One region of the Paenibacillus sp. LjRoot56 genome, then DNA from elsewhere that is predicted to be linked to it. Evidence: riboswitches for the same ligand, from Rfam matches in the RefSeq annotation. Region 1 holds a riboswitch; the other holds the start of a gene.

Evidence for each region. A riboswitch is a leader RNA that binds a small molecule or an ion and turns the genes downstream of it on or off. The one in region 1 is predicted to bind ZMP and ZTP.
Region 2: it holds a riboswitch for ZMP and ZTP, as region 1 does, so the genes downstream of both, rpiB (ribose 5-phosphate isomerase B) here and ACSQ8O_RS26980 (GNAT family N-acetyltransferase) in region 1, are expected to answer to the same signal.

The regions. Positions count from the first base shown of each region.
Region 1 covers NZ_CAXURV020000004.1:280,990-296,272, forward strand. Annotated here, with positions in the region: gene ACSQ8O_RS26935 (glycosyltransferase family 4 protein) at 1-254, opposite strand, end outside; gene ACSQ8O_RS26940 (DUF6492 family protein) at 251-1,075, opposite strand; gene ACSQ8O_RS26945 (toxic anion resistance protein) at 1,212-2,309, opposite strand; gene ACSQ8O_RS26950 (hypothetical protein) at 2,316-2,975, opposite strand; gene ACSQ8O_RS26955 (carbohydrate ABC transporter permease) at 3,119-3,916, opposite strand; gene ACSQ8O_RS26960 (carbohydrate ABC transporter permease) at 4,069-4,950, opposite strand; gene ACSQ8O_RS26965 (ABC transporter substrate-binding protein) at 5,017-6,345, opposite strand; gene ACSQ8O_RS26970 (response regulator transcription factor) at 6,473-7,933, opposite strand; gene ACSQ8O_RS26975 (cache domain-containing sensor histidine kinase) at 7,911-9,701, opposite strand; gene ACSQ8O_RS26980 (GNAT family N-acetyltransferase) at 9,971-11,080, opposite strand; ZMP/ZTP riboswitch at 11,128-11,208, opposite strand; gene ACSQ8O_RS26985 (LysE/ArgO family amino acid transporter) at 11,280-11,888, opposite strand; gene ACSQ8O_RS26990 (aminoglycoside phosphotransferase family protein) at 11,933-12,838, opposite strand; gene ACSQ8O_RS26995 (hypothetical protein) at 12,889-13,071, opposite strand; gene ACSQ8O_RS27000 (DUF3221 domain-containing protein) at 13,061-13,495, opposite strand; gene ACSQ8O_RS27005 (DUF1801 domain-containing protein) at 13,651-14,079, shown strand; gene asd (aspartate-semialdehyde dehydrogenase) at 14,181-15,266, opposite strand.
Region 2 covers NZ_CAXURV020000001.1:235,569-250,851, reverse strand. Annotated here, with positions in the region: gene prfA (peptide chain release factor 1) at 1-822, shown strand, start outside; gene prmC (peptide chain release factor N(5)-glutamine methyltransferase) at 822-1,712, shown strand; gene spoIIR (stage II sporulation protein R) at 1,867-2,634, shown strand; gene ACSQ8O_RS01100 (L-threonylcarbamoyladenylate synthase) at 2,662-3,741, shown strand; gene ACSQ8O_RS01095 (manganese efflux pump MntP) at 3,807-4,367, shown strand; gene ACSQ8O_RS01090 (low molecular weight protein arginine phosphatase) at 4,423-4,995, shown strand; ZMP/ZTP riboswitch at 5,105-5,185, shown strand; gene rpiB (ribose 5-phosphate isomerase B) at 5,290-5,748, shown strand; gene ACSQ8O_RS01080 (TIGR01440 family protein) at 5,764-6,375, shown strand; gene glyA (serine hydroxymethyltransferase) at 6,412-7,662, shown strand; gene ACSQ8O_RS01070 (glycoside hydrolase family protein) at 8,137-9,147, shown strand; gene ACSQ8O_RS01065 (ABC transporter permease) at 9,331-10,233, shown strand; gene ACSQ8O_RS01060 (carbohydrate ABC transporter permease) at 10,249-11,121, shown strand; gene ACSQ8O_RS01055 (extracellular solute-binding protein) at 11,199-12,812, shown strand; gene ACSQ8O_RS01050 (cache domain-containing sensor histidine kinase) at 12,884-14,668, shown strand; gene ACSQ8O_RS01045 (response regulator) at 14,665-15,283, shown strand, end outside.

The DNA of each region.
Region 1 (15,283 bases):
TTACTTGTTTCCCAAACGGTATTTAGAATCATAGAATCATATAAACTTCGTGCACGCTCCCACTGCATATGGCTCGGAACATCGTGATAGATCAGCACTCTTTTGCCCATGAAAGGTCTTTTACTAACTCTAGAATTAACGAGCCTTACATCAACGCCTTTCCGTTTCAAAGAAGCAGCATAGGTTCTACTTGCATGACCGAGACCGCTCGCTTTGTGTACAGGTCCCTTCCAGACAACCACATAGGGCTTCATTGGGTCACCAACCTATGGGTTTTAACATATCCTTTGCGTTTATGCAGAGAAATGGATCTGTACCTTTTAGCTAAGGAAGACATCCTCGAAGGTGTAATTTGGGAATTGCTCAAATGTAAGCTCTTATTCATTGCAGGCTTTAAAATCATCTTATGAGCCTCGGATGCATATAGAAAATTGCCATACGTTTCAAATTCCGAAAAGGCAAACTGCTTGGATTTATTCATACTTTTCATAATGGCGGAATACCAGGAACTCTTATGTTTGGACTCAATGGTTTGTTTCAACTGCTTAACTTTAGACCTCTCGAACAGCATGTAATGAGTAACGAAGGACAATCGAGCTGATCGATTTCTACCCATCAACTTTCTATACGTATTGAAATATTCGCCCTGACTCCAGTTCCGACAATAAAATACCGTCTTATCACCAACTTTGAAAACATGTGGTCGTACGAGCACGGTATCCGCATCAATGACCATATAATAGTTGGATGTGCAGAGGGTATCTCCGTTCAATTTAAGCAACTGTTGGTACAGCCATCCAGTCCGATCCCACGTTTTGGACTGATAATGGATGTCCTTTTTCGTGATAGGGAGAACGGTATCTTCATGTACGAAGCGGCATCCTTTTCTCTCACATAGATCGAGTATCCGTTGTTTCCGCGGAGCCACAATGATGATTTCACCAATTGGATGCTTAACATATTTCCTTACCGCGTCAATGACTAGGGGGAGCGTCCCCAGATCCTTCTCAATTGCTGGGATTAGCACATCAATTTGGGGTGTCTTGCTAATCTCTTCTTTAATTTGCATAAACATTTACTCATCTCCATTATTCAAACGTATGGATTATCATATGTCAGGAGAACGAAATGGCATGGGTTAAGCGGCATGAGGAAAGCACAAAAAAGCCACCAAAGATTAGATCCTTGGCAGCTCTGTCAACTTATCCGATTTATTCCAAAAGTCCGCTAAGCTCAGACGCTTTTATTTCTGCATTCGTTTTATTCCCAGGCGTTAAGCCTAGCCTTTGCGTCATTTGCTGGCTGATGTTACCAAGCCGTTGCGTGTGCTCCGTTGCTGATTGGATGATTGTCCGATTTGACTGTTCAAATAAATCCAACGCGGCGAATAAGTCCGTCATGCCTCGCTCAATCGAATCCATTTGCAAACCTGGTTTCCCAAGCAGCTCATTCGTTCGTTGCGTCGTTTCTTTCAACAATCGCGAATTATCTTCAAACATTTTATTCAATGTCGAGTTCGCAGAATTGACGGCTTCAATTGTCTGAACTTGATCCTCAATGGCCATTGAAATCATGGCAGAGACTGTCAACAGGTTCTGTGTTTTGTCAATCGTCGCATCTACGGCATCAATCAGCTTATCGTTGTTGTCGTTAATGATATCGGTTCCTGCAATCGCTTGTTGATACAGGATCACCATCTCTTGAAAGGACTGAATCCGTGTCACTACCTTACGAAGTCCTCTCTCCAGATGTGTTTTACGATGTTCATTCTCGGGCTTGGCTATTTCAACTTCGAAAAGCTGCTTTAAATTCTCTCCCATCGCAATTCGCATTTGCAAATTATAGACAGACTCAATTGAATTTTTCTTCAGCGTCTTCATATACGCCATGTTCTCTTCTAGCGTTTCCTTCCCATTACGAAGGGATTGTACAATGGCATTTACATTTGTTTTCACGGACTGATACTTATAAATATAGTTCTTAAGAGGCGTCTTCTTCATCATTTTCTCAAAAAAGCCAAGCTGCTTGCTCTTACTCAACGAATCAATTTCGCCGCGCAACTTCAAAATGTTGTTTTGGACCTCTGAGCGTTTACCCGACATCAATTCATTCACTGGGCGTTCGAGCATCGCTAGGGATTGTCCAGCCTGTTCCATCGTTTTGGATCCCATGCGTCCAATCGAATCCATTAAGGTTTCTAATTCCATCGTATCGGTCGACGAAACTTTCTCAAGCAATTGTTTGGCTTCTTGCTCTACTTTCTGCAAATCAGTCGATTTTAATTGCACCAATTGGGTTGACAAGTTCATTCCTCCTTAGTCTGTTGAACGGTACCGCTGTTGAATTAATTCCATGCGTGTCTGCAATTCAATTAAGTCTTTTTGTTCAATTGTTTCTACATAGTCGGTGAGCTTAGAGTTAATATCCTTGATTCCTGTAAGAAGAAGACGACGATTCAATCGTTTTGCTTCCCCGCCTAACTTCAGAAAGGGATTAATCGCGCTATTTAAATCCTTAAAGATCAATCTTTGTATGTTATGATTCATATTTGCATCATTTAGCTCTTTTAATTGAGGAATTAACCGACCTACCCTAGAGAGCAAGCTAAGTGTCTTTTCGACAATTTCATCATCTAAGGTATTCTTCTGCCCCTCCGAGATCATTGTCTCTTCAATCACATGAATATACTCGGCAATCGGTCCCCAGAAGGGATCATTCTCAGCTTGGATTTCTGTATCGCTGGTCGGATTGGAAACCGGTGCTATCGTTTTATTCGTAGCAGGTTCGCTTATAGGTACATTAGTCGTTGTTCCCTTAATGGCTTTGGAAGAACGTTGGAGGACAAGAATAGTTCCAAATGTTAACGTTGCTGGTACTAATAAATTAATGGCTTCCGGTAAGAAATTAGTCGTAATGAGACTGACGACATATCCTGCAAGAGAGATGCCTGCTGCGACTTTGAATTGCTTTTGCATGATTCTTCACACCCCTGTTCCATCGTGTTACCCACTAAAATCATATCTCCCCTAGCGATTGATGTCAATTTATAGTAGGCAAAAAGCCAGTTAAACGCATCACGCGTCTACTGGCTTTCTCGACCTTCATCAACTTTATCTAATTATCCTTTCACAGCTGTATTGGAAATTCCTTGTATAATGAACTTCTGACCCAGCATGAAAACGAGAATCATCGGTAGAATAGCTGCACTCGCCGCAGCCATCATTCCGTTGTAATCCACATTAAATTCCATAATGAAATTCTGCAAACCCAATGGAATCGTATATAATTTGCGATCTGTCAGAAACACGAGTGCGTTCTCATAATCGTTCCAATGCCAAGAGAAATCGATGATCGCTAACGTTGCCATAGCAGGTTTAGCTAAAGGAAGCATCAGTTGAAGAAATATGCGATAATGACCGGCTCCATCCATGAAAGCCGATTCTGAGATTTCGGCTGGAATCCGAATGAAAAACTGTCTCATTAAAAACACACCAAAAATAGATATCATACCAGGCAGAATAAGTGCCCAAAGTGTATTATAAATACCTACCCATTCAAACATAATGAATTTCGGAACGAACAATACCTGAGGTGGAATCATCATCATTGATAAGTAGATTAGAAACAAAGTATCTCTACCTTTGAACGTAATTCTGGCGAAACTATAAGCAGCCAAGGAAGAGAGCAACGTCGCGCCAATTGTACAAACTACCGCTACCTTAATGGAGTTCATATAGTAAGTTGCAAAGCCCATGCTGCCTGTCCAAACTCGGATATGATGCTCCATATTAAAATGGGACGGAATCCAGCGGATGGGGTATTCAAATACTTCAGCTGGCGATTTAAATGACGTACTGATCATCCAAATGAATGGCATAATCATTGCCAGACCAAGGATAAACATGATAAGTGTCATTCCTGCTTTGATTAGGGTTGGGAGCGGAAACCGCCTCTTGGTTCGAGCTTTTGCACTTGCCCTAATGTCTGATTGCACAGTAGCCATAGAGGTTACCTCCTACTCAATTATTCGCCGATGAATCGGCTATCTTCAATACGGATTCAAATATCTTAATAATGAACCCATTTCTTTTGCCCAAACCATTGGACGAAAGTAATCGCCGCGATAATTAAGAACAATACCCACGATATCGTAGATGCGTAGCCCATCTCATAATAGCCGAACGCATTTTTGTAGACGAAGAGAGATAAAATTGTCGTACTGTTCCCAGGACCACCCTGTGTAATGGCTTGGATCAACCCAAACGATTTGATGGTCATAATTAGACCAGTAATGAGAAGTAAGAACGTCGTCGGGCTGACAATTGGAAAAATGATGGATTTAATTTTTACCCATCCGCTTGCGCCATCCACTTTGGCAGCTTCGAGCAACTCAGGGGAAATTTCCTGTAACGCGGCCAAATAAATAATCATATTATAGCCGAGCATGAACCAAATCCAGATGATATCAATAGCCATCATGGACGTTTCGGTTGTAGAGAGCCAACCCGGTGGATTCGACATGCCTATTGCTCTTAACAGTTGATTGATCGGACCTTCTGAGGGTTGAAACAATAGCATCCATACGAATGCAACAGCCACACCACTTGTAATGTAGGGTAGGAAATACATGGCTCGAAGCAATCCTTTGGCATACACATGCTTATTCAATACGAGTGCTACAAGAAACGCAAGCATAATGGAAATGGGTACTGACAGGAGATACCACCCCGTATTTCGGAGTGAAACATAGAAAAGATCGTCATGGATTAGTCGTTTGAAGTTATCAATGCCCACGAAATGATAATTGGGATTGGCGAATTGATAATTAGTGAAAATAAGGCCGAAAGAGAAAATTGCCGGTACTATAAAAAAGAGAAGAACACCCAGCATGTTTGGTGCAATAAATAAATAGCCGGTTAAACTTTGTCTGGCCATCCAGTTTTTCTTCACATCCGATAACCTCCCTTAGTATGCAGACAGGGGAACCAGCCGAAGCCACTCCCCCTGCTTTTCTAATTATTTGGTTGTTTTCATAAATTCATTATGCCGTTTTACCATAGCCGCCAAAGTTGTTGCAGTATCTTGCTTGCCTAAGAAAAACTTCTCATATTCCTCCCTGCGTAGGTCCATGACTTGTTGAGGCAGGTTACGCGTAAACGTAGGAGTCTTGTTCTCGAACAGTACATATTTCAAAGAAGGAATATCATAAGTACTCTCATTTTCACCTAATAACAGCTTCAAAGCATCTTCAACATTCGCATCTTTGGAAGCAGGAATTCGTCCGCCAGAAGCAAGTGGCAGTAATCCTCCGTCTGCATACCATTTCAAGAACTTCCATGCTGCATCTTTATTAGCCGTCTTCGCGTTGATCGAAACAAAATCGCCTAACCCACCACGACCGATACTATTTTGCTCATTGCTATCTAGTCTCGGAACAGGCGCGAATGCTATTTTGAACGTCCTTGGGTTATCTTTTAGGTTATTTGAATTTCGGAAAATCCAGGAACCTGCGTTCAGCATTGCGCTCTCACCTTTAAGAAACATCGTTTCTACAGGCATCTTGGTTGTCAGCTGTTCGCCAAGCATTGGCGTACTCTTGTCCTTCATCATGGTATTCAATGTATCTAACCAAGTACCCATTAATGGATTATCAAGATTTGAACTGCCATCTTTTTTCGTGTACCCATCGTGAGTCAAAGCGGAATCCAAGGAATCTGGGAACGACTCCAAATGCTGGACAAGTCCAAAGCGCTTATCGGCTTTCAATTTAGTGGCATAGTCCTGCATATCCTTCCATGTCCAGGAAGTAGGTACCTTAAGTCCAGCCTGATCAAGCATCTCTTTGTTAAACCACACGAAGAACGTACTTTTAACGGTTGGAATACCGTAATATTTACCATTAACTTGCCAATCCTTCGTCGTCGAGCCCATCTTCTGCTCAATGTTATAGTCGGTATAGCTGCTCAAATCCAACGCTACACCTGCATCTACACGTTTCTTCAATGCTGTCCCTGAATAGTTCACGAATAAATCAACACTTTGACCCGTGAGCAATGCCGTATCTAACTTCAGATTTCCTGCGTCGTCATTTACATAACGTTCGTACTCCACTTGAATATCTGGGTTTTTCGCATTCCAATTGTCAACCACAGCTTGAGGGCCGGATTCTGGCGGAACGCCTCCCCACATTTTCAACTTTACGACTTTACCAGAGGCTGCTGTAGTACTAGGACTAGTCGTACTAGCGCTGCTGGAGGATGAGTCACCAGAAGTATTACCGCATGCTGTAAGACCTAAAGTAAGAGCTAGTGCACCAAGCATCATTGTGTTCTTTCTCTTTGTCATTTGGATTGACCTCCTGCAATTGATTACTTACAGTACCTACTTTATCACCCATTACGAAAGCGAATAAGAAACAGAATCCATGAATCTATAGAACAAAAGTCAGATTGTCGAAAAAACACGAAAAGGTTTATGTTCGGTTTCTGAAGCTTGCAGGTGTCCCGCCAGTCGAACGTTTAAAAATCTTAATGAAATAATTATCATTCGCGAACCCGACTCGTTCACCAATTTCACTAATCGTTCGATCCGTTTCCCGCAGCAATCTTTGGGCATGTTCAATTCGAATCTGATGCAAATATTGAATAATACTGACGCCAAGTTTCTTCTTAAATAATCCGCTAACATATTTATCATCCATGCAAACTAACTTTGCTAAGGTGTCCAAGGTAATTTCCTCCACATAGTGTTCATGCAAATAGGAGATGATCTTATTGACCTCTGGATGATCAGATATAGGAATGCGCGAAGCGCTCAAGTGTTTGAAATGCGCTTCCAAACGAGCCATGAACACCAATTTTAGACGATGATGGTCGGATGCGAGTATCGCCTCTTCGTCAACCGTGCTGAGTTGAGATATTCTCGCGCACAAATGGGCAATTCTCGCGACTGCTTGCTTCACTTGCAGCTGCGGAGCTTGCTGAACTTCGAATTTACCCCACAGCTCATTCACAGCGCCAACCACGGCATCCCATCTTAGCTGCTCCAAGTTGTGCCAGATTTCATGCTCCAACCCCCACGTATCAGCAATTTCACGCAAAGGTGTGCCTGCAGAAGTGCATAGTTTCGCCCTGAAAGTGGGATTGTACCATTCCAAATTCAATGCAATTTGAACGCTTTTCCACATATCCATGAGCTGTGCAGCAGAGATTAATTCCGTATAGATTAGGCTAAACGGCAAGGCATTTTCTGAAGGCATGTTGAACTGCAAATTTGTTGGTAACCACATAAATAGGTAGCTAACACCGTCCATGGTCAGCAAATGCCAAACAGCTGCGGATGCAACATCGTTATCTATTAATTGGAGTGCGAAGAAATCATCTCGTGTGTAGGTTGGTTGCCCGTGTTGTACCGCGATGACACTCAAACTGCGTCCATGAACACCAGGAACCTCAAGCTCGCTTCCCTTTATTTCCGGGTACTCGGCTCCCCCGGGCATTAACTTCCACAGTTTATGCAGCAACGCTTCAGCTTCCCGTATTTCGACACTTCTGCGGTCGATAAGCTCTTTTTCTACCTTACTCATTGTCTCTGCTAATGTCTCTTGATCCATATAAAGCTTGAGCATATAACTGGACGCGCCGAACTCCAGCGCTTGCTGAACGTTCTCGAAATCACTCATAACAGTCAGCATGACGAAACGACTTGTGAAGCCTTCCTTCCGCGCTTGTTTCAACAAGTCCACACCATTCATCAGCGGCATGACAATATCTGTGATGACAACGTCAGGTTGGCATTCACGAATTTTCTCCATCGCCTCTAAGCCATTACCTGCTTCCCCAATGATGGTGAAGCCCATTTCCTTCCAAGGCATCGTTTCTCTCACTTTTCTTCGAACGAATACCTCATCCTCAACGAGTAGAACGGTCCACATGGGAATCACTTCCTTTCTGGTAAGGGGTGGACATAAGGAGAGGAAGCTGGATACGAACCATACAACCGTGTGATACCGGAACGAACGCAAGATTCGCTTCTTTCTTGAAAAGGAGGGCTAAACGCTCTCTCAAATTTTGTAAAGCGATGCCATTATGGTCCTTTTTGGACACTCCTTCACTGTTTACGAGACCGATGCCATTATCGACCACCTCAAGGATAAGATGAGATTCTTTCGTATAAACATGAATCGAGATGTGACCTTTCTCTTGGATCTGCGATATTCCGTGATAAATGGCATTTTCCACGATCGGTTGAAGGCTAAGTTTCGGTACGAGTGCGTATTTCAAGTCATCGGCATACACATAGTCAACTTGAAATTGCTGATCATATCGGAATTGTTGGATATAGACATAACCTCGGACGAGCTCTAACTCTTGTTCCAAATGAATGAGATCTACATCGAGCTTCAATCCTGCCTCTGTTAATCTTCCAAGCGACACACAAATTTTCGGAATCGCGTTGTCCCCTTTTTCCAAAGCCAGCCAGCGAATTGTGTTCAACGTATTCAACAAGAAATGAGGATTCATCTGCGAAAGCAGCATTTGGAATCGACTAGCTTCCTTCTGCCGTTCCTCAACTTTTAAGCGTTGTACGAGGCCGTTCATATCGACAATCATTTGATTGAAGGCTTGTACAATAGGCTGGATGTCCCCGCCGTATCTTTGATCAGGAAGTCTTACTTTCAAATCTTTACGAACGACATCGAGCATTTTAGCTTGAATGAGTCGAAGGGGACGCGTAACCGCAGATGCGATGAGAAACGTGATCATCATGAAGGCGATTGTGAAAACAATAAGTGTGCCCATATAGGCTTTCTGAATCGATCGAAGCTCAGCAAAGAGTACATTCGATGGCACTGTTTTGATTAAATAGGCATGGAAAGAGGGTACAACGGTATAGTTAATAAACGTACTACCATGTATGAAAAAGCCACTACTGGAACCGTCTGCAAGCAATCGATCGATGATCGGTGACTCCAATGCCATGGTTGACTTTTCTGCACCAGAGTGAACGATCTCGATTCCTCTTTGATCAATCAAATAATACTGATCGGAGGTTGGACTTCCGTTAGTAGCTGATTTAAACCAGCTTTCGTAATCCACCGCGATGTGTATGATCGCTCGAATGGTACCATCTGCGTCCCTTATAGGAGTAGAAATGGCAACTAGCTGCGGGCTTTTGTTAACATCAAACAGCACTTCATTACTTTCCAACTGCCATTGATACGGTGCAGAAGCAGTTAAAGCACTCTTAAACCAAGGCTTTGCCTGTATCAACTCATAATTTAAGCGCTGCGCTGGCGGGAATGAGGTATACACATTACCGAGTAAATCAGCAATCGTATAGAAAACGGGTGGACTAGAGATGAACAGACTATTCGTTACCGAACGAAAACGTTCTTCAATTTTACGTTGATTCACGATTTGATCGACTACTTCTGGCTGCTTTAACACGGAAATGACGGATGAATCTTGCTCGAACATCGTAATCGTCTTAAACGTCGTAGCGAGCAGACTTTCAAGTGATTCATTCATTTTGTTCATTTGTACAAGGCTTTGTTCACTCGTTTTATGTTGTAAATTGAGCTTCACTTTTTGAAAATTATAAATATCCAAGACAGAGAACGGCAGAAGAATAAGTACGATGAACGCCAGAAAAAGGCGATTTTTTAAAGTTAAAGATGAAAACCAGTTTAGTAACGGCACGTGAATATCCCTCGCTTCAGCTGTTCATTGTCAAATATTTTCTTAGTCTATCATAAAGGAATCTGGAAAGAGAACAAACCGGAGGAAGCCCCCTCTCATTCTAAGAACTTCCACTCAACCCTTCAAGAAACAAAATCCGCTATTTCATAGAACGATTTACTGATTTATCAGATCATTGATGGAGTATCTCATGTGCAGAAAGTAAAAGCTGCCCTCAAAGTAGAAAATTCTACTTGTAGGACAGCCTTATTAAAAAACGATTACCTTGCTTATTCAATTTCTCGTTCATATAAATTAGCGCCCCAACCGCGACCATCGAATCTCCCCCGATGAATGAATCCAAGGCTACGATAGTAGTCATTCAATGTGGGGTTATCTGCCATACAATCTAAACGCAACCAGCCTTTACCTTTGTTCTTTATATAGTCCTCTGACCAAGTTAATATCCTGCTGCCGAAACCCTCCCCTTTATATTTTCGCGCGACAACTAAACGGTGTACGTATCCAGCATCATCATGGAACAAGTCTCCCCAAATCTCTTCGTACTGCCACTGGATGGAAAAACAACCAATTATCTCACCGTTCTGACATGCGACAAATACTTCTTGATCATGAATGAAAGATGTTACATAGGTTTTGGTAAACGAATCCTCTCTCCACTGTGTGAATCCCTTTGACAATTGAATCCATTGGGCTGCTTCAACAAACAATTTTTGAATGTCATCTAAATCTTCTATTTGAGCTTTCCTAATACTAAATACATCGTTTTGTTGCTGCGCTGCTGTTTTCTCATCTTTGTGCCAATGATACTCAATTTTAGCAGCGGTTGCGAGAGCTCTTTCTTCGCCAAATAGCCTAGCAACGACATAGAGCGCAGCATCGAATCCCGCGGTAACCCCAGCGGACATCACAATCTTGCCATTATCCACATATCGAACATCCTCAACGATCACAGCACTAGGTGGTGCATTTCCGCGCAATAAATCAAATGCATTTCGATTGGTCGTCACTCGTAAACCGTCAAGTATGTTTGCCTTCGCCAATAAGAGCGCACCTGTGCAAACTGATAGAACGATTTCCGCACTAGCAGCAGTTTGGTTAATCCATGATGTAATCGTTGTGTTGTTCATTTCAGTGCGTGAGCCTAAACCACCGGGTACAATCAAAATGTCTGGCAAAGGGCAATTGTCGAAGCTGTATTTGGGTTGAATCGTAAGGCCGCTGACTGTGTTCACAGGACTTTGCTTTTCGCCTACCGTATAAACCTTGAAATCTTTGCCCCAATTACTCGATACCCCAAACACATCGAATGGACCTGCTATATCCAATAAATCTACCTTTTCATAAATGAGGACCGCCACATTTCTAGCTCGTTCCATTCCATTCTCCTCCTCGAAATAAAAAAAGCATTTGATCGATTGATCAAATACTTTGCCCAGGCGAACGGCTGTTATGGAATATGTGCTCCCCCGTAGTGATCTACGTTTCGCCAGTTACACATACCAAATATTCCCTTTATTATAGTCCGACATATCTGTGAAAATCAAGAATAAATTCTTCAGCCATGCCCTATGTTGTTTAAACTAATTGTGTAATTAAATAAACGGCAGTCACCCACATGATCAATGCTGATGCTTTATTGAGATAATTCATAAATGTGTTCGATTTATCTAATTTCCCAACCTGTCTCCCCACGACGGCAAGAGTAAAAAACCAAATCCATGACACGAGTATACAGGCAATTGCAAATACCAATTTTTCTTTTCCTACATAATGGATAGAACTGGTCCCTATGACTCCAATCGTATCCAAAATCGCATGAGGATTTAAAAGCGAAACCGATGCAGCAAATGCGATCTGCTTCTTAGGTGATAACGCTTTTTCATCGGATGACGTGGCGGCAGGTTTACTTTTCCAAGTCACAATCCCCATATAGATAAGGAACAGGATACCTAATATGAAAAGCACGAACTTAATAGCAGGTATCGTAACGATAACGACGGAAATGCCTAAAATAGCCAAAGTAATAAGTGCCGTATCACAAAGTGATGCTGTTAGAACGACCGGTAACGCCCTAATTAACCGTGGTTGTGTCACACCTTGATTAAAAACAAATACATTTTGAACACCTAACGGCAAGATCAGACCTGCTGATAAAAGAATTCCTTGTAAGATGGCACTAAGCATGATGTATTTCTCCTATCTACAAATCATTGTGAACTTAAATTCTTTTATTCGTATAGCTTCGCATGCTCGCTAAGCACCTCATCAATCGCGCGTCGCGAAATGGCCGCAAGCCCTGGATTCTTGTCTATGTAGTAAGCGTAAGCGATCAATCCGAAGGAAAGTGCCCAGCCGCGCCCTCGCGACCATGTTGCTTCATCGACCGTTAACAAGCTGCGGAAATCCTCTCGGCTCTCCGATGTTAGAAATGTCCATGCCACCATAAGGTCACAGGCAGGATCACCCACGCCTAAGGTACCAAAGTCAATCACAGCGCTAAGTTCGCCCTGTTCAATGAGAAGATTCCCCGGGTGCAAATCTCCATGGATCCAAACACCTTGTCCTTGCCATACGGGAGTTTGAAGGGCCATGTCCCATGCAGCCTCTGCCACGACAGGGTCGATGATTTCTTTTAAACTCTCGATAGCATCTCGAACTGCCGTATCACGCAGCGCTAGTGGTTCGCCCCTGCCAGAATTGTGGGAACCTGGGGCGGGCCCGTCAGTAGGATCCACGGTCTGCATTGCATTAACGAAATGCGCCAACACTGTTGCTGCTTGGTTATAGCTGTCTAATTGTCCAACTGTCGCATTCTCGCCATCCAGCCAACGATACACTGACCAGAAACATGGGTAGTCTTCCGTGGGAACACCCTTTGCAAGTGGTACTGGCATGGATACCGGGATCATCGTGGCTAGCTTTGGAAGCCAACGCTGCTCTTTTTCCACTTGTCCAATAGCCCATTCTGCTCGAGGTAATCGAACCGCCATATCATCACCAAGGCGATAGATCGCATTGTCTGTTCCAGCTGAATCCACAGGCTGTAGGCGCAGCTCTGCCCATTGTGGAAATTGTGAACGGATCAGGTGTTGCACCAGTTTTAAGTCAATAGCAATCTCTTTCGATTGGCTCATTCGAACACTTCCTTTTGCCTAATTCAAGATTGAATGAATTGCCTCCGCCTCTAACTATCCATGACGACCTTTGTCACAAATTTCTCATTACCGAAATCATAACCTGCAAACCAAATTTTCACCTGTTTACCGACTGTTATATCAGAGAATTGTACGGGGCTGCTTCCCTTTCTTAGTTGTGCAATCGGAAGCAGTCTATGTTTTACCCCATCGATTTCAATGCTACGTTCCACATTCGCCAGTTGTAACTAACGCTGTGACCTTACCACTTGCATCACCGGCACCATTATCCAGTGCTATGATTTCAAAACGAAACCCTGTTGCTTGACCTGGATAACTCGTCAGCATCATTCCGTCCGTCCATACTTTAACGGTAGATCCAATCTGGACTTCATTCAGTTGTAACTTTTTCCCCTTGAACTCGATGCGTGCATGATCTGCCATACTATACCATGCAGCATCAGGCATTTTCATGTCTTGACCAATGAATTTATCGGGTGATACAACCAAAAAACTTCCCTTTTCATTAATCGCCGTGATTTTCCCGCTTACTTCGACTTGCTCTTCTACTACCTTTCGATCACCACAACTTGTAATCAGGACACCTATAAGAATCGTACATAGAACCATCGGAGACCAATATCGCTTTGTCCACATGAAATAACCCACCTTTGTTCCACATGATAATACGCAATTCCTGTTGTATGTATTAGACGATCATTTCCAGACGAATGTTTCTATTTCAAACAATTCTTTGGTAAAATAATCATGACTCGCCATCACATCGGTATCATCGATAAGGAGTGTTTTCAATGGCATACGAAGCCAAAATGAAAGAGACGGATAACAGCGTCCTTGAGTTTATCGAAAATGTGGAAAGTGTTAAAAAGCGTGAAGACGCTTATCAATTATTAGATATTTTTGCAGAGGCAACAGGTTATGAAGCGAAAATGTGGGGTCCAAGCATTATTGGTTTTGGCACTTATCATTACAAATATGCATCCGGTCACGAGGGCGATGCTCCGCTAGCTGGTTTCTCGCCGCGAAAAGCCAAAATCAGCTTGTATTTTGCTACAGGCGATACCGATCGAGAAGAATTATTGAAGCAGCTTGGCAAGCATGAGGCTGCAAAAGCCTGTGTATACATCAATAAAGTAGCAGATATCAATGTGGATATATTAAAAGCTCTAATCAGCCAATCGGTTACATTCCTGCAGGAACGTTACCCGAGTCATATCTAAAATAAAAAAAGGGGCCGCCTCCGTGTAGATCTATCTACGCGGGTGCGGCCCCTACTTGCATGTTAAGGGAATAGCCAAGTTCAGGCTGAGCCTATGGGGCTTTATTTTGCTTGAATATAACCTTCTGCTTTAAGCAACTCAGCGATTAGAACCGCACCACCTGCTGCACCGCGCAACGTGTTATGCGACAATCCCACAAATTTATAATCAAACATGGAATCTTCACGCAAACGCCCAACGGAAACGCCCATCCCGCGCTCAATCTCGCGATCTAGCTTCGTTTGAGGTCTATTTTCTTCTTCAAAATAAGTGATGAACTGTTTCGGAGCACTAGGCAGATTCAACTCTTGCGGACGTCCTTTGTAGTTCAACCAGCGAGAAAGAATTTCTTCTTTCGAAGGTTTATTCTCGAAAGATGCAAACACAGTTGCCAAATGTCCGTCCGTTACTGGAACACGAATACATTGCGTCGTAATTAGCGGAGAACTCGCTTTAACGATTTCATTATTTACGATATTGCCCCAGATACGCAGCGGCTCTTGCTCACTTTTCTCTTCTTCCCCACCGATGTAAGGAATAACGTTATCCAACATCTCTGGCCAATCAGTGAAGTTTTTACCTGCGCCTGAGATCGCTTGATACGTCGAAGCAACCACATTCGTAGGTTTAAAATCTAACAAAGCATGAAGCGCTGGTACATAGCTTTGGATCGAGCAGTTCGGTTTAACAGCGATAAAACCTGTCGAAGTGCCCAGACGTTTTCTTTGCGCAGCAATGATTTCAATATGACCTGGATTAACTTCTGGAATAACCATCGGAATATCAGGTGTCCAACGGTGAGCTGAGTTATTTGAGATAACTGGCGTGCCCGTTTTGGCGTAAGCTTCTTCTAACGCTTTAATTTCATCCTTTTTCATATCAACGGCGCAAAAAATAAAATCAACCCCAGTGGCAACTTCCTCCACTTTTGATGCATCTTGCACGATAATTTGTTTCACATTTTCAGGGATTGGTGTAGCCAGCTTCCATCTGCTTTGAACAGATTCTTCATACGTTTTACCAGCAGAGCTGCTGCTTGCTGCTATGGCAGTTACTTCGAACCATGGATGTTGATCCAGCAATTCAACGAATCTCTGGCCAACCATGCCAGTTCCTCCAACAATACCTACTTTTAATTTTCTCGACATTCTATATTCAAATCCTT
Region 2 (15,283 bases), on a different contig from region 1:
GAAGAGCTTAGCGAGCAATCTGCTAAACTCGAAGAACATCTCCGCATTTTGATGATGCCGAAAGATCCTAATGATGACAAGAACGTCATCGTGGAAATTCGCGGCGCGGCAGGTGGCGATGAAGCTGCGCTGTTCGCAGGCGACCTCTACCGGATGTATACGCGTTATGCGGATGCGCAAGGTTGGAGAACGGAGATTTTGGATGCATCCGTGAATGATTTGGGCGGATTTAAAGAAATAATTTTCATGATTACGGGTAAAGGTGCCTATAGCAAGCTCAAGTTCGAGAGCGGTGCGCACCGTGTTCAACGTATTCCAGTAACGGAATCCGGTGGACGGATCCACACCTCCACGTCGACGGTTGTTGTTATGCCGGAGGCAGAAGATGTGGAAATCGTCATCCACGATGCGGATATTCGCGTAGACACATTCTGTTCCAGTGGAGCAGGCGGTCAGTCCGTTAATACAACGAAATCCGCTGTGCGTGTAACCCACGTACCAACGGGTATCGTCGCAACGTGTCAGGATGGTAAATCGCAGAACTCCAATAAAGAGTCAGCGCTTCGCGTACTTCGTACGCGGATTTCAGATAAATTGCGTGAAGAAGAAGAAGCGAAATATGCCGGCGAGCGTAAAAGCAAAGTCGGAACGGGCGACCGTTCAGAGCGTATTCGTACGTACAACTTCCCGCAAAGCCGGATTACCGATCACCGTATCGGCTTGACCCTTCACCGTTTGGAGACGGTGCTGAACGGCGATATGGCGGAAATTGTGTCAGCGTTAACGATTGCTGCACAATCCGATGCCTTAGAGGCAATGTAATGACGACTGCCAACATGAGTGTGAGAGAAGCCTTTGTGAAGGCTTCTTCTTTTTTAGCGGAGCAAGGCGTCGCAGAGGCTTCGTCTTGCACAGAGTTATTGTTGCAGCACCTCTTAGGTGGCTGTACGCGGACTGAACTGCTGTTCCGCTGGTGGCAGGAACAGATGCCAGTGGAGCTGGTCGCTACGTGGGACCAGCTCGTTGCAAGGAAGGCCGCGGGTGAACCGGTGCAGTACATTACCGGTGAGCAGGATTTCTTCGGCCTTCCGTTTGAAGTCGGGCCGGCCGTGCTGATCCCGCGGCCGGAGACCGAGCTGCTCGTGGAGGCGATGCTCCACGAGGGTTCGCGTCTGTTCCCGCAAGGCGCTCCGCTGCTTGCGGATGTGGGCACCGGGAGTGGTATCATCCCGGTGACAATCGCACACGCGCGCCCTGCGTGGCGCGTGGCAGCCAGCGACATCTCCGCGGCAGCGCTGGAGATGGCCCGTAAGAATGCGCAGCGCCACGACGTGGCTGCGCGGATAACCTGGCTCGAGGGCGACCTCCTCGAGCCTTATATTGAGCGCGGGCTCGCGCCGGATATGGTGGTGTCGAACCCACCCTACATTCCGGATGGCGACCTGCCGGCGCTGATGCCTGAGGTGCGGCTATTCGAGCCGCACACTGCTCTATTCGGCGGTGTCGAGGGACTCGACCTATACCGCCGGATGGTCTCTCAGCTGCATCGGCTGCCACGAATCCCGACCGTGGTCGGGTTCGAGGTGGGCATCGGGCAGGCGGAGGCGGTTGCGGCGTTGCTGCGCGCCGCCGCGGATTGGAGGGAGATCCGCTTCGTGCAGGATCTCCAAGGGATCGATCGCCACGTGATCGCGATTCGTGCTTCCGAGTAGCCGATCCTCCGAGATCGGCTACCTCACTTCCTCTCTCTATTCGGAGGACCAACTCTATCATTTTGCAAAAAATAATAGATTCATAGGTTTAGCCCCACCCACTATTGTCCATACTGGCTAGTAGATGACGGGAAAGGGAAAGGGGCTACTCTCCATGGTTAAGAGAACGGAGCGCCACTCAGTTAAGAGCTTATCATTCATTGTTTTTGCACTTATACTTATGATTATGTGTTGGGAATCCAATCGTACGAATGCGGCGGTTATTTCGCCTACGATACCAGAAGAATCGATTCGTTTGCGTATTCTAGCAAACTCGGATTCTGCGCAGGACCAAGCCTTGAAACGCGAGATTCGCGATGCGATTATTGCCCGTATGGCGGATTGGGTTGTTGGACCACATTCCTTGGACGAGGCTAGAGCGGTCGTGAATGCGCATTTGCCTGAATTCGATCAACTCGTTGGCGAGATGATTGCCTCCCGCGGCTACAACTACCCGCATACAGTGGAGCTAGGTGTTGTCCCTTTTCCAACCAAAATGTACGGTAACGATGTCTACCCAGCTGGGGATTATGAAGCTTTACGTGTTGTGATTGGTTCTGGTGAAGGACAAAATTGGTGGTGCGTCTTATTTCCACCGTTATGCTTTGTAGATTCCGTATCGGGTGAAGCGGTTGCTTCGGCAGCAGTTGTAGTGGCCAAAACAACGGATGAGAACGGCAAGGAAAAGCAACCGGTTAAAGAAGATAAGGCTAAAACTAGCAAGGACAAAGCTGCTTCTACAGAGAAAGTTGCTAAGAAGGACGCTAAAGTTGAGGTAGTAGCAGCTTCAGTTTCAACTTCCACGACCGAAGAGCCAGCTCAACCGAAAGTGAAGTTCTTTATCTGGGAAATGTTTAAGGCGATCTTTTCCTGGTTTAGCTAATGTACATTTTATTTCATACAAGTAAGGATGAGAGTGATTGTGACAACCTATTGGAACGTGGATCAAGGCGAGCAGAGTGAGTTAGCCCAGGATATAGCAGAGGCAGCAAGTCTCTTGCGACAAGGGGATACAGTCGCTTTTCCGACTGAAACGGTTTACGGACTTGGTGCCGATGCGACGAATACCGAAGCGGTTCTGCAGATTTTTGCCGCAAAAGGGAGGCCCTCCGACAATCCTCTAATCGTACATATCGCTGATGCGACGCAGCTCTCAGGCCTTGTTCAGCCAGATAGTCTCACAGCTTATCATCGGGCGCTAATGAAGGCTTTCTGGCCTGGACCATTAACCATTGTGCTACCTGTACGTGCAGGTAGCCTTTCGCCGTTCGTTACGGCTGGACTGCAAACGGTCGGTATTCGTATCCCAGACCATCCGGTAGCCCTACAGTTGCTGCGGGAAGCGGGACTTCCGATCGCAGCGCCGAGCGCGAATAGCTCGGGTAGACCGAGCCCGACGTTGGCATCGCATGTGCGAGATGATTTGGATGGCAAGATTGGCGGGATTGTAGACGGTGGTGCAACGGGTGTCGGTGTAGAATCTACGGTTATTCAACTTGTAGACGGTGAGTTATACGTGTTGCGGCCAGGTGGAGTGACTTCGGAGCAGCTGCAGGCGGTTTTGCCAGATATGCGTATTCATGTAGCTGAACCGACAGAGGTTGAAGCTGCGGATACGCCTCGTGCGCCAGGTATGAAGTACACGCACTATGCGCCGAAAGGCTATATGCATATCGTTCAAGGGGACGACGAGCTAGAAGTCTCCGCATGGATTCAACGCGATATCGATGCCGCAAAGTCACGGGGAGAGTCAACGGGTATTCTCACTTTTGAAGAAAGAGTAGGCGGATACCGAGCGGATCTCGTTGTCGCATGCGGCTCCTTGTCACAGCCAGAAACAATAGCTCGAGATCTTTATGCCGCTCTGCGGACTTTTGATCACAAAGGCATTAGCTATATTGTTGCAGAAGGTGTTCCAGATGCAGGGATTGGCAGCGCCATTATGAATCGACTGCTCAAAGCAGCAGGCCACGAGCGGGTTCTCCTCTAAATTAGCATGATTCCCAGTTTGTCCGCATATCTTGAGAAAGAATCGTGGACAAGGGGGATCGTGCTATGCTCGCATCTGGGGTACAAGTTGGGCAACTCATGACAATTGGAATAATGGCGATTGCTTTGGGCCTAGATGCTTTTTCGTTAGGAATTGGCATAGGGATGAAGGGCATTCGTCTGTTGGATATTTTGAAAATCAGCATAATTATCGGTCTCTTTCACGTGCTCATGCCATTGATGGGGATGTTTATGGGGCAGTATGTCTCCCTCCTTCTGGGAAATGTCGCTACGGCGGCAGGGGGATGTTTACTTATTTTGCTTGGCGCACATATGGTATATAGCTCGATACGCGGGGAAGAGGCTTCGGCCTTCGATCATCGAACGTTATGGGGGCTTATTATATTTGCACTCAGTGTTAGTATAGATTCCTTCTCAGTGGGTGTTTCTCTTGGGATGTTTGCGACGGACATTGTGCTTACCGTACTGATCTTCGGTCTATTTGGCGGCTTACTCTCAATAGCGGGCTTGCTGCTAGGAAGACGAGTTAGCGGTTGGGTTGGGGAATATGGTGAGGCATTCGGTGGACTTATCCTATTAGGGTTTGGGATCAAGTTTTTACTATGATACAATACGTGTAAGTACGAACGGTGGTATAGCCGTTTATTCTAGGGAGGATTTCATGTTGCGAATTCTATTTGTCTGTACAGGAAATACGTGCCGCAGTCCGTTAGCTGAAGGTTTGCTGCGTATGAGGGTGCATCAAGAGGGGCTTGCGGCGGAGGTCCGTTCGGCAGGTGTATCTGCAATGACGGGTGGTCCGATATCGAGAAACAGCCAGTCACTTCTTCATGAAGCGGGTTTCAAGGAATCGATTAGTTCGCTAGCGATTAGTGCTGCGGATGTCGATTGGGCTGATCTGGTCTTGACGATGACGACGGGTCATAAACGTACCGTGATTGGACGCTTTCCTCATGCGGTCGAGAAGACGTATACGCTCAAAGAGTATGTAGAGGACGATGCTCGCATTCTCAATGCGATTGAGGAGCGAGAGCAGCTTGCGACAGAGCTTCAGCTCAAACAAGCGCTATCTCAGACGGTATCTGTGGAAGAAAGAAGCCGTATGTATGCGCTGGAAAACACAATTCCAGACTATGATATTTCAGATCCTTATGGTGGATCACTAGCCGATTATCGGTATACAGCCGAGGAAATTAGTCGGAGCCTAGATAAATTGGTAAAAAAAATACGCTAGTCTTCCGAGGTTAACTCGGACGTTTGCTTTTTCCATAAAGGCCCTCAGTGGGATAGGCCAATAGAGCTTTACACATTGCTGGGAATGCGATAAAATACAAATAACAAGCAAGACTCAATGTAACTGGCGACGAGTGGGAGTAACCACAATGGAGCATTGAGCTATACGGCCGGTCGCCTGGGCAAAAGAGCAACGCGCGTTTTTTAGCGTGTGCGCTCTTTTTTTCGTTTTTGGTGAGCTTTGGGATATAATAGGATGGTCGGATTCGAACAGTCAAAAAGGAGCGTTTTATTCATGAAAATTGCTTTAGGTGCAGATCATGCAGGCTATCGTTTGAAAGATGTTATCATTCCTTTTATTGAATCATTAGGTCATCAAGTGATCGATTTCGGATGCAGCTGCGGCGACTCCGTCGATTATCCGGATTATGCACTTCAAGTTTGCGAAAAAGTCGTTTCAGGCGAGGCAGATAAAGGGATTCTGCTTTGTGGAACTGGCATTGGGATGTCCATTGCTGCCAATAAAGTTCCGGGAATTCGCTGTGCACTTGTGCATGACCTCTTCTCCGCGAAAGCGACGCGCGAACATAATGATACGAACGTGCTAGCGATGGGTGAGCGAGTAGTTGGACCTGGCGTAGCGGAAGAAATCGTTAAAATCTGGTTAGAGACCGAGTTTTCTGAAGGTGTCCGCCATAAGAATCGCATCAACAAAGTGCAGAGCATCGAAGATCGTTTCACGGTACATCCCTAGAAATGAGGATGCATAATGAGTGATTCCGTATTTGACCCTATAGCAGCAGCGGAAGCTTTGGAAGCGAATCTGCGAGAGCTGGTTACAGTGGGCGGGCTTCGCCCTGGTAACATTCTTGTGATCGGTACGAGTACGAGTGAAATTCTCGGGCATCAGATTGGGACATCGAGTACGCTTAATGCAGCGAAGCCGATTTTTGAGACGGTTGCGCGCATTTGCGGCGAATTCGGGCTGCATGCAGCCTATCAGTGCTGCGAGCATTTGAATCGTGCGCTGATTGTGGAAGAAGAGTTGCTGGCGCTGGCTCCGCAGCTTGAACCGGTATCTGTGATTCCCGTGCCGAAGGCAGGGGGTTCGATGGCCTCTTATGCGTACAGACACTTCTTGAAGCCGGTTGTTGTCGAGACGATTCAAGCGCATGCAGGCATCGATATTGGCTCAACGCTTATTGGGATGCATCTGCGCAGAGTCGCTGTTCCCGTAAGGCCGCTGGTTCGCCATATTGGCCAGGCTTATGTCACTATGGCATTCACTAGGCCGAAGCTCATCGGTGGTACTAGAGCTGTATATTCCGCAGATCTGGCGGATCAACTTTATCAACAAGCTGCACCTGATGCAGATTGCTAATTTATTATTAACGATTATCCTTAGGAGGAATATGAGATGACAAACTTTTTGAGCAAGCAAGATCCGAAAATCGTAGAAGCAATGAACCTTGAGCTTGGCCGTCAACGCGACAAAATCGAGCTAATCGCTTCCGAGAACATCGTGAGCCAAGCCGTTCTTGAAGCTATGGGTACTGTACTTACGAACAAATACGCAGAAGGCTACCCAGGCAAAAGATACTATGGTGGCTGTGAGTACGTAGACATCGTGGAAGATATCGCTCGTGACCGCGCGAAAGAGCTTTTCGGTGCTGAGCACGCGAACGTTCAACCGCATTCCGGTGCACAAGCGAACATGGCTGTTTACTTGGCAGCTCTAAACCCTGGTGACACGGTTCTTGGTATGAACCTTGCGCATGGTGGTCACTTAACACACGGTAGCCCAGTAAATGCTTCCGGTATCCTTTACAACTTCGTAGCTTATGGCGTAAGCGAAAAAGATTTCCGCATCGACTATGATGATGTTCGTAAAGCAGCTTTCAAACATAAGCCTCGCATGCTCGTAGCTGGTGCAAGTGCATACCCGCGTACGATTGATTTCGAAGCATTGGCTTCGATCGCTAACGATGTAGGCGCATTGTTCTTCGTTGATATGGCGCATATCGCTGGTCTAGTTGCAGCTGGCTTGCACCCGAACCCAGTACCACACGCACATTTCGTTACAACAACAACACACAAAACGCTTCGCGGTCCTCGCGGCGGTATGATCCTTACGAAGAAAGCTTGGGCTGCAGCAATCGATAAAGCGGTATTCCCTGGTTCCCAAGGTGGACCTTTGATGCATACAATTGCAGCGAAAGCTGTTTCCTTCGGTGAGGCTCTTCAACCGGATTTCAAAGTGTACGGTCAAAACGTAATCAACAACGCACAAGCTTTGGCAACCGCTCTTACAGCTGAAGGTATCAACCTTGTTTCCGGCGGTACGGACAATCACTTGATGTTGGTTGACTTGCGTAACCTTAACATCTCCGGTAAAGACGCAGAGCACGTTTTGGATGAGATCGGTATTACAGCGAACAAAAACGCAATTCCTTTCGACCCAACTAGCCCGTTCGTAACAAGCGGTATCCGTTTGGGTACACCGGCTGTTACTTCCCGTGGTATGGACGAAGAGGCAATGAAAACCATTGCGAAGGTTATCGGTCTTACTTTGAAAAATCCGAAAGACGAAGCTACGCTTGAGAAAGCTCGTGGTATGGTGTCTGATCTAACGGCACAATTCCCGCTTTACCCAGGTTTGACTTACTAATAGCTATTTTTATAGGGCCAGCTCATAGGAGCTGGTCTTTTTTTGTTCACATCCCCACCGCAACTCCCGGCTGCCCCGCGAACTAACTGGATTTTCTCCATCTGTTTGAAGCTTATTTCTCAAATCGGAAGGATTAACTGTATATCCTGTAGGTAAATTCCTTCGTTTCGCTCGATTCAGCATGTATGAGATACATTAGCTGTACTTTTTCCATCTATTCACGACGACACGTTAGAATCGAGAAAATTAGCTGTAGTTTATACATCTAAACACCGCTCGCCAGTCACCATGCACTCACCAGCCACAAGCCAGCCACAATCCTGCGCCAAGCCAAGGTCAGTTCACACCAATCTTCCAAACACATATCCCAAAACTTCAAACCATCTTACGAAAATATGAAACCTTTCAGCGCGGCAGACGCCTTACACTGGTTCTGTACGAATGTAAACACTTACACAGCTAGGAGAGGTGTACATGAATTTTCAGGAGATGCTTCGGCCTGTGCCGGCTGGGGCGAAGTTCGAGCTAGATGGATGGCATGTTTGGTGTGGATCGATGACACAAGATGCGGAGGGGAGGTATTACTTGTATTATTCGCGTTGGCCTGAACGTGCTGGTTTTGAGGCATGGGTCACGCATTCCGAAATCGCCTATGCGGTTGCCGATCACCCGTTGGGTCCGTTTCATCACGTGGATACGGCTTGGACATGTAGAGATAGCGCAGTGAGCTGGGACAGGGATGTGGCACACAATCCAGCCATTTTGCGCCATGGTAATCGTTATTACTTGTATTACATGGGAACGCATGGCCCCGAGTTTGATCTCGACCGACCTGCCGATGAGGCAACTTGGTGGGCGTATCGTAACCATCAGCGTATCGGCGTGGCTGTGGCTGATCATCCCGCTGGTCCATGGACTCGAGGGACGTCGCCCGTGCTCGATGTCTCCCCAGGAGAGTGGGATGGACTCATGACGAGCAACCCTACGGTGTGTGTGACCGCTGACGGCCGTATCCTGATGATGTACAAAGGTGTGGCCGAGGGCCCTCCACCAAAGGGCGGGGCAGTTAATGCGGGCGTAGCCTTCGCAGATCATCCGCTGGGACCGTTTCGCAAGCAGCCAGAGGTGGCGGTATCGAACCCAACGAACGATTGGGCGGTAGAGGACCCTTATGTTTGGTGTCACGGCAACGAGTACTATTCATTGATGAAGGACTTTCAAGGTTATTTTACGAAATTTGAACGGGGCTCAGTGGCCTTATTTGAATCATCAGACGGCATTGCGTGGCAACCATCGCGGCATGTACTGGCTTTCGATTTACAAATTCCCTGGGCTCACCGGGTAGCACAATCCGTCCTCAGACTGGAACGCCCCCAGCTATGGTTCGATGAGAGCGGAATGCCTGCCGTCCTGCTGTGTGCCGTGCTTGAACGGGAGGGAAGCCGATCGTATAACATACGAATCCCATTAGGAAGAGATGAATGATGATTTTCAAGCCTTTGATTACATCACGCTCGCCAAAAATTGATCTAGCAAAGCCGTCTCCAACTAGGAGGCGGCTTTCGTATTTCCGAAGATTTTAGACCATCTGCCAAAGATATGAAAAGGATCGCTTCTTCCGCGGCGCTACAATAAAGGTATAACAAACAGAGAGAGGAGAGGCAGCTCATGCATCGAACGATGAACCTGCTGCGGAGATACGGTGTCATGTATGCCCTATTAATTCCGGGCTTGCTGTACTTTGCGGTATTCAAATATGTGCCGATGGTGTACATCGCCGCTGCATTTAAGAACTACAACGTCCTGCAAGGACTCTGGGAAAGCCCGTGGGTCGGCTGGCAGAACTTTCAGCTATTTTTCGATGGTGTGTACTTCAAGCAAATTATCGGAAACACCATTCTGATCTCGTTTTACAAGCTCGTATTTTCGTTTCCAGCGCCAATTATACTCGCTTTAATGCTCAATGCCGTTACCTCAACGGGGTTCAAAAGAACCATCCAAACCCTGACCTACTTGCCTCACTTTCTGTCATGGGTCATCATCTACGGGTTGCTGGTGGCTTTCCTCGCACCTGGAACAGGGCTTGTTAACCAGTTGTTAACCACCTTCCACTTAGACCGCATATCCTTCTTAACGGAGTCTGGTCTGATTCGATCCCTTATCGTAACAACGGATATTTGGCAGTCAGTCGGTTGGGGAGCCATCATTTACTTGGCAGCGCTCACAGGTATTGATCCAAGCCTTTACGAAGCGGCAACGATGGACGGCGCGTCTCAGTCCCGTCAGTTATGGCATATTACACTGCCAGGTATTCGCAACGTCATTATCCTCATGCTCGTGCTGCGGCTCAGTGCCATTCTTGATGTTGGCTTTGACCAAATCTTCATTATGCTCAATCCGCTTAATCAAGAGAAGGCCGATGTTATCGAGACATGGGTGTATCGGGTCGGTTTACAAGAGGGACGCATTGGACTTGCTACCGCCGTGGGATTGTTCAAATCAGTAATCGGCTTCGTGCTTGTACTTGGTGCGAATCGGATTGCCAAAAAATTCGACGGACAAATCTGGTAGAAGGAGGAATTATCCATGCGTCACATGACCACTGGCGACCGACTCACCCAAGGTGTTAACTATTTGCTGCTCAGCCTGCTCGCTGCTTCCTGTGTATTGCCATTCCTGTATGTCATCAGCGTCTCACTAACACCGATATCCGAGTTCATTAAGAAAGACGGGCTAGTCATTATTCCGACGCATACCACATTGACGGCATATCGAGAGATTATGCAAGGGGGCCGATTACTCGATGCCTACCAAGTGACCCTCTTTCGTGTCATTGTCGGTACGCTGCTGAACTTAGTGTTCACCGTGATTACAGCACTTCCACTATCACGCAAAGCGTTGCCTGGTCGAAGCCCATTCCTGCTTTTCATCGTATTCACCATGCTGTTCAACGGCGGTATTATTCCGGGCTACTTGCTCGTGAAAAATATAGGACTGCTCGATTCCGAATGGTCACTCATCATTCCTGGATTGATCAATGCGTTCTATCTCATGATTGTGAAAAGCTTTTTCGAACAGCTGCCAGAGGCCATTGACGAGGCTGCTCGTATCGATGGAGCGGGGGAAATCGCCATCTTGGTACGCATCGTTATTCCGCTGTCTGTACCGATTATCGCGACGATTGGCCTTTTCTACGCCGTGTGGCACTGGAATAGTTATTTCGATGCCCTGCTCTACATCAACACCCCAGAGAATCAGCCTGTACAGCTATTTCTAAGGCAGATCTTACTCGCCTCTGTCGCAATTAGCGGGGATGCAGCAGAAGCTGCTAACTCGGTGAACCCCATTTCGGTCCAAATGGCGTCCGTCGCCATTACAACGTTACCGATTCTGGTTGTGTATCCGTTCATCCAGAAGCATTTTACCCGAGGTGTTCTGCTTGGCTCTGTGAAAGGTTAATGTGGGGCCAAAATCGATGATATCTAGAGGCAACTCTCGATATAGCATGTATAATAGACTAAAGGGAGAGGTTCAAGATGAAAAAGAATCACGCAAGTGCGTTGCTTAGTATGACTGTAATCCTAGGGGTTGTTGCTGCAGGCTGCAGCAAGGCTGAGAATACGGCTTCACCAAGCGCGAGCGTTGCCCCCTCTACAGGAGCCTCGCAAACGGCAAAACCGGTGGAAGCTGACAAGAAGTATAAAGTTAGCTTTTATAATACAGTCGGTTATCGGTTAACAACGCCAATGCCGGCGAAAGAGCAGGATCCCATTCGTCAAATGATCGAGAAAGACAATAATATGGATCTCGACATGATCATGGGTGGTGAGAACTGGAAGGATAAGCTCAACCTGCTGATCTCCTCTAATCAAATTCCGGATATCGTCTCTTTTCCTGACCGTGCCTCTGCGATTAAATACTACGATCAAGGCTTGCTTGCCGATCTCGATGATTTGTTGAAGGAGTTCCCAGAGCTTCCGAAAGCATTCGACCCCTCGCGCCTCGAGCCTATGAAATATAAAGGTCATACGATTGGTTTACCAGCTTCCGAAGCCGTTGGCGGCGTGAATGGTTGGTGGATCAACAATACTTGGCTCAAAAAGTTGAACCTGTCAGTTCCGACAAATCCACAAGAATTGCTCAACGTTATGAAAGCGTTCACTTTTAATGATCCAGATGGTAATGGCAAGAACGATACGTATGGTTATGTCGCGATGCTGCCGAAGGACGGCTCACTGGGTTATAGCACGAGTGGTGCGCAAGGCTTCCAACAGATTTTCTGGATGTACGGTGTACAGCCTAACTTTGTAGATGTCAAAGATGGTAAGGTGGTTGTCTACAACACCGACGCGAAGACGAAGGAAGCGCTGACGTTCATTAAAGAAATGATCGATACGAAAGTTGTTGACCCGGACTGGGTAACGATCGACGACGGACTCAAACGTGATAATAAAATGTACCAAGGCAAGGTTGGTATTATGATCGAAGACTGGCGCCGTTCGGAGCCTGCGGAAACGAAGAAAATGCAGGATGCCGGAGGCAGTGTACCGGAATGGAAGCAAATTGCGCCGCCAAAAGGGCCGTATGGGGATCAAATCCTTGACGTGAAACCATTCCAGCAGTCCCTCATTGGACTTTCGAAGGAAGCGATGAAGGATGCTGGTAAAGCTAAGCGTGCCATGCAGTTCATTCAATATCTATACACCAATAAAGACGCGTATCCATTCCTAGCTTATGGGATCAAAGATAAGTCCTTTACTGTGACGAATGGCACACCGAAGTTAATCGATAGATCTACTTACAACGAGAAGGAAATTGAGTGGCGCTATAACTATGCTTTCGTTCGCAAAGCGACGGACGGCGTGTACTTCGACTTCCAAAAACCTGATATCACAAACGCGAACCAGAAGATTAACACGAGTTACTTGAAGGATAATAACGTAAATCCACGTGTTTTTGACGATCCGGCTGACCCGATGTCGCAAGATCGCCTCAAATATGCCAATGAAATGATGCTCAAATTCGTAACGGGCAAAGAGCCTCTGACGAACTGGGATACGTACGTGAAGACGCTGCAGGACAAATTCAAGCTGAACGATGCGATTGCCAATTATACCAAGCAGTTGCAGGGTGACGGTGTAATAAAATAAATAGGGTAGGGAAAAGGGGAGACGCCTCCTCTTTTTCCACATTTGTATAGCTAGCTACGAGGGGTGCGCACATGCGAGATTGGATCAAGAAATGGTTTCACAACATATCATTCCGACTGTTTCTGGTCTGTTTCGTCTTCGTGCTCAGCTCGGAGGCTATTCTAAGCGGCTTATCCTACCGCTATATTAAGAATGAAATTACGTCTAGTCAGCTCAACCAAGCGACACAGTTGCTGCATAAGGAAGAGGAATATATCGATCTGTACTTTCTTCTTGTGCAAAATACGATTGGCCAACTCTCCACTTCAGCGGCTTCGTGGCGTAATGATCTGACGGCTGCGCAAGCTGCCCTGGAGAATGCCTATAGGGAGAACTCGGTCATGCTGACAGACGTGTACGTGATTCGCAAGGATTTATCCATTCTGGGCGGGAATCCTGTAACCAAGGTCATTAACGACGCTAGAGATGATCGTGATCCTCTATATAAAATGGCTTATAGCAACGCCTATGGGGCCGTGACGGTTAGCCAGCCGTATCAGAATTTCTTCTCCGGTTGGACAGTCACTTTCACCAAAGCAATTACCATAGCTGGCGAACCCATGGCCGTGGCTGTGGATCTGAATCTAACTGCGATGCAGGAGCGATTGCAGAAAATTGGCGGCGGTAGCAACGATTTGCAGTTAGGCATTATGGACAAAGAGGGACGTGTCATTCTGGAGCCAGCGGGCAGCCGCCTGTTTAGTATCGTTGATCATCGTCTGAGCTTTGATGACCGAGATGGTCGGGAGCTTGTCGAGTCCAAGGACGATGTCTTTACTGACCATATGAACGGCACAGCTGTGACCATTATGAAGAGCATTAATCCTCGTACCAAATGGATTGTATTTGCCTTCTATGACGGAACGACGCTGCAAACTTCGCTCAAGAGGATGGAGACATTTTTCGTAGGCCTGCTGCTGCTTGGCTTCTTGCTTAGTGTGTTGACGGCCGGCTTCGTGGCCCGCATGATTCGAACGCCTGTGTATTATCTGATTCGTAAAATCAATCAAGTCGGTCACGGAGATTTGAACGTTAGCATATCGAGCGCACGCCGTGATGAATTCGGCAAGCTGGCAGCAACATTTGATGATATGCTAGGCCAGATTCGCACCTTAATTGAGCATGTGAACCGTGGCGAGCGCAAGAAGAAAGAGTTAGAAATTCAAGTGCTACAGTCTCAAATCAATCCGCATTTTCTATACAACACGCTAGGTTCTATTTCCAATGTGGTCGCATTTGAGCGCTATCATGAGGTCGATAACATCATTGAAGCACTAATTTCAATTTTGGAATACGGTATTACGGAGTTCTCAGACCGTGTCAGCTTGGAACAGGAATTGCGGAATGTGAAAGATTATTTATATATCCAGAAGATCCGATATGACTGTGAATTTGAGCTCATAGAGGAGATTGATCCAGTTACTTTAGAACTTCCTGTATTGAGGATGGCGTTGCAACCGATTGTGGAGAACAGTATTTTCCATGGCTATGCAGGTGGACGTAAGTCAGGAGCTATACGGTTGTCTGCCGTCCGTCGTGATGGCAAACTCATTGTTGAAGTTGAGGATCAAGGGATTGGTATGACACCTGATAAGACAACTGAGCTATTACTTGAGGATCCTGTAGGGAGAAATTTTGATCACCGTAAACGAATAGGCTTGTACAACATTCATCAACGCATCCGTTTAAATTACGGGGAGCCTTATGGGCTTAGCGTATGGAGTGAACCAGGTCGTGGAACATGTGTAACACTGACATTCCCAGATGATACAGCACAGGATCAGCTTGAGGAACGCGGAAGGGGGGAGGCGCAATGAGAGAGGTGACTTGCCTCATTGTGGATGATGAGCCGCCGATGGTGCAGCGGCTAGAGACATACTTCGGGCGGTGGGCCGAGCGGCGGATGCCATTCCGGTTAGTTGGTCGTGCTTATTCGGGCGCTGAAGCGCTGGAGAAGGCTGCAGAACTGCGTCCTGATCTCATTATCACGGATATCGTGATGCCTGGCATGGACGGGATTGAGCTCGTTCGTCAGCTGCGGGAACGATTGCCTGGTGTGGAAGTCATCATCCTAAGCGCCTATTCGGATTTTGCCTATGCCAAACAAGCGATTGCTATGGGTGTGTTTGAATATTTGGTCAAGGTACCCTTGCGCGAAGAAGATGTACGCACGGCCTTGTCCAAAGCACGCGATAACGTGATCGCACGTGAGGAGAAGGAGCGGCACCTACAAACCCTCAGCGGATCCGTGAAGGAGAATTCCTATCGTCTGCGCAAGCATCTGCTAGAAGAACTACTCCGTGGAGAGGTATCTGATCCTGTCATGGAGCGCCGAAGTGCAGAGCTAGTACCAGGTTTTGAGCCGCGGCAATATGGGTGCTTTGCTGTGCGTTTTGATAATTACGATGTATTCTGCTCGGAGTATTCACCAG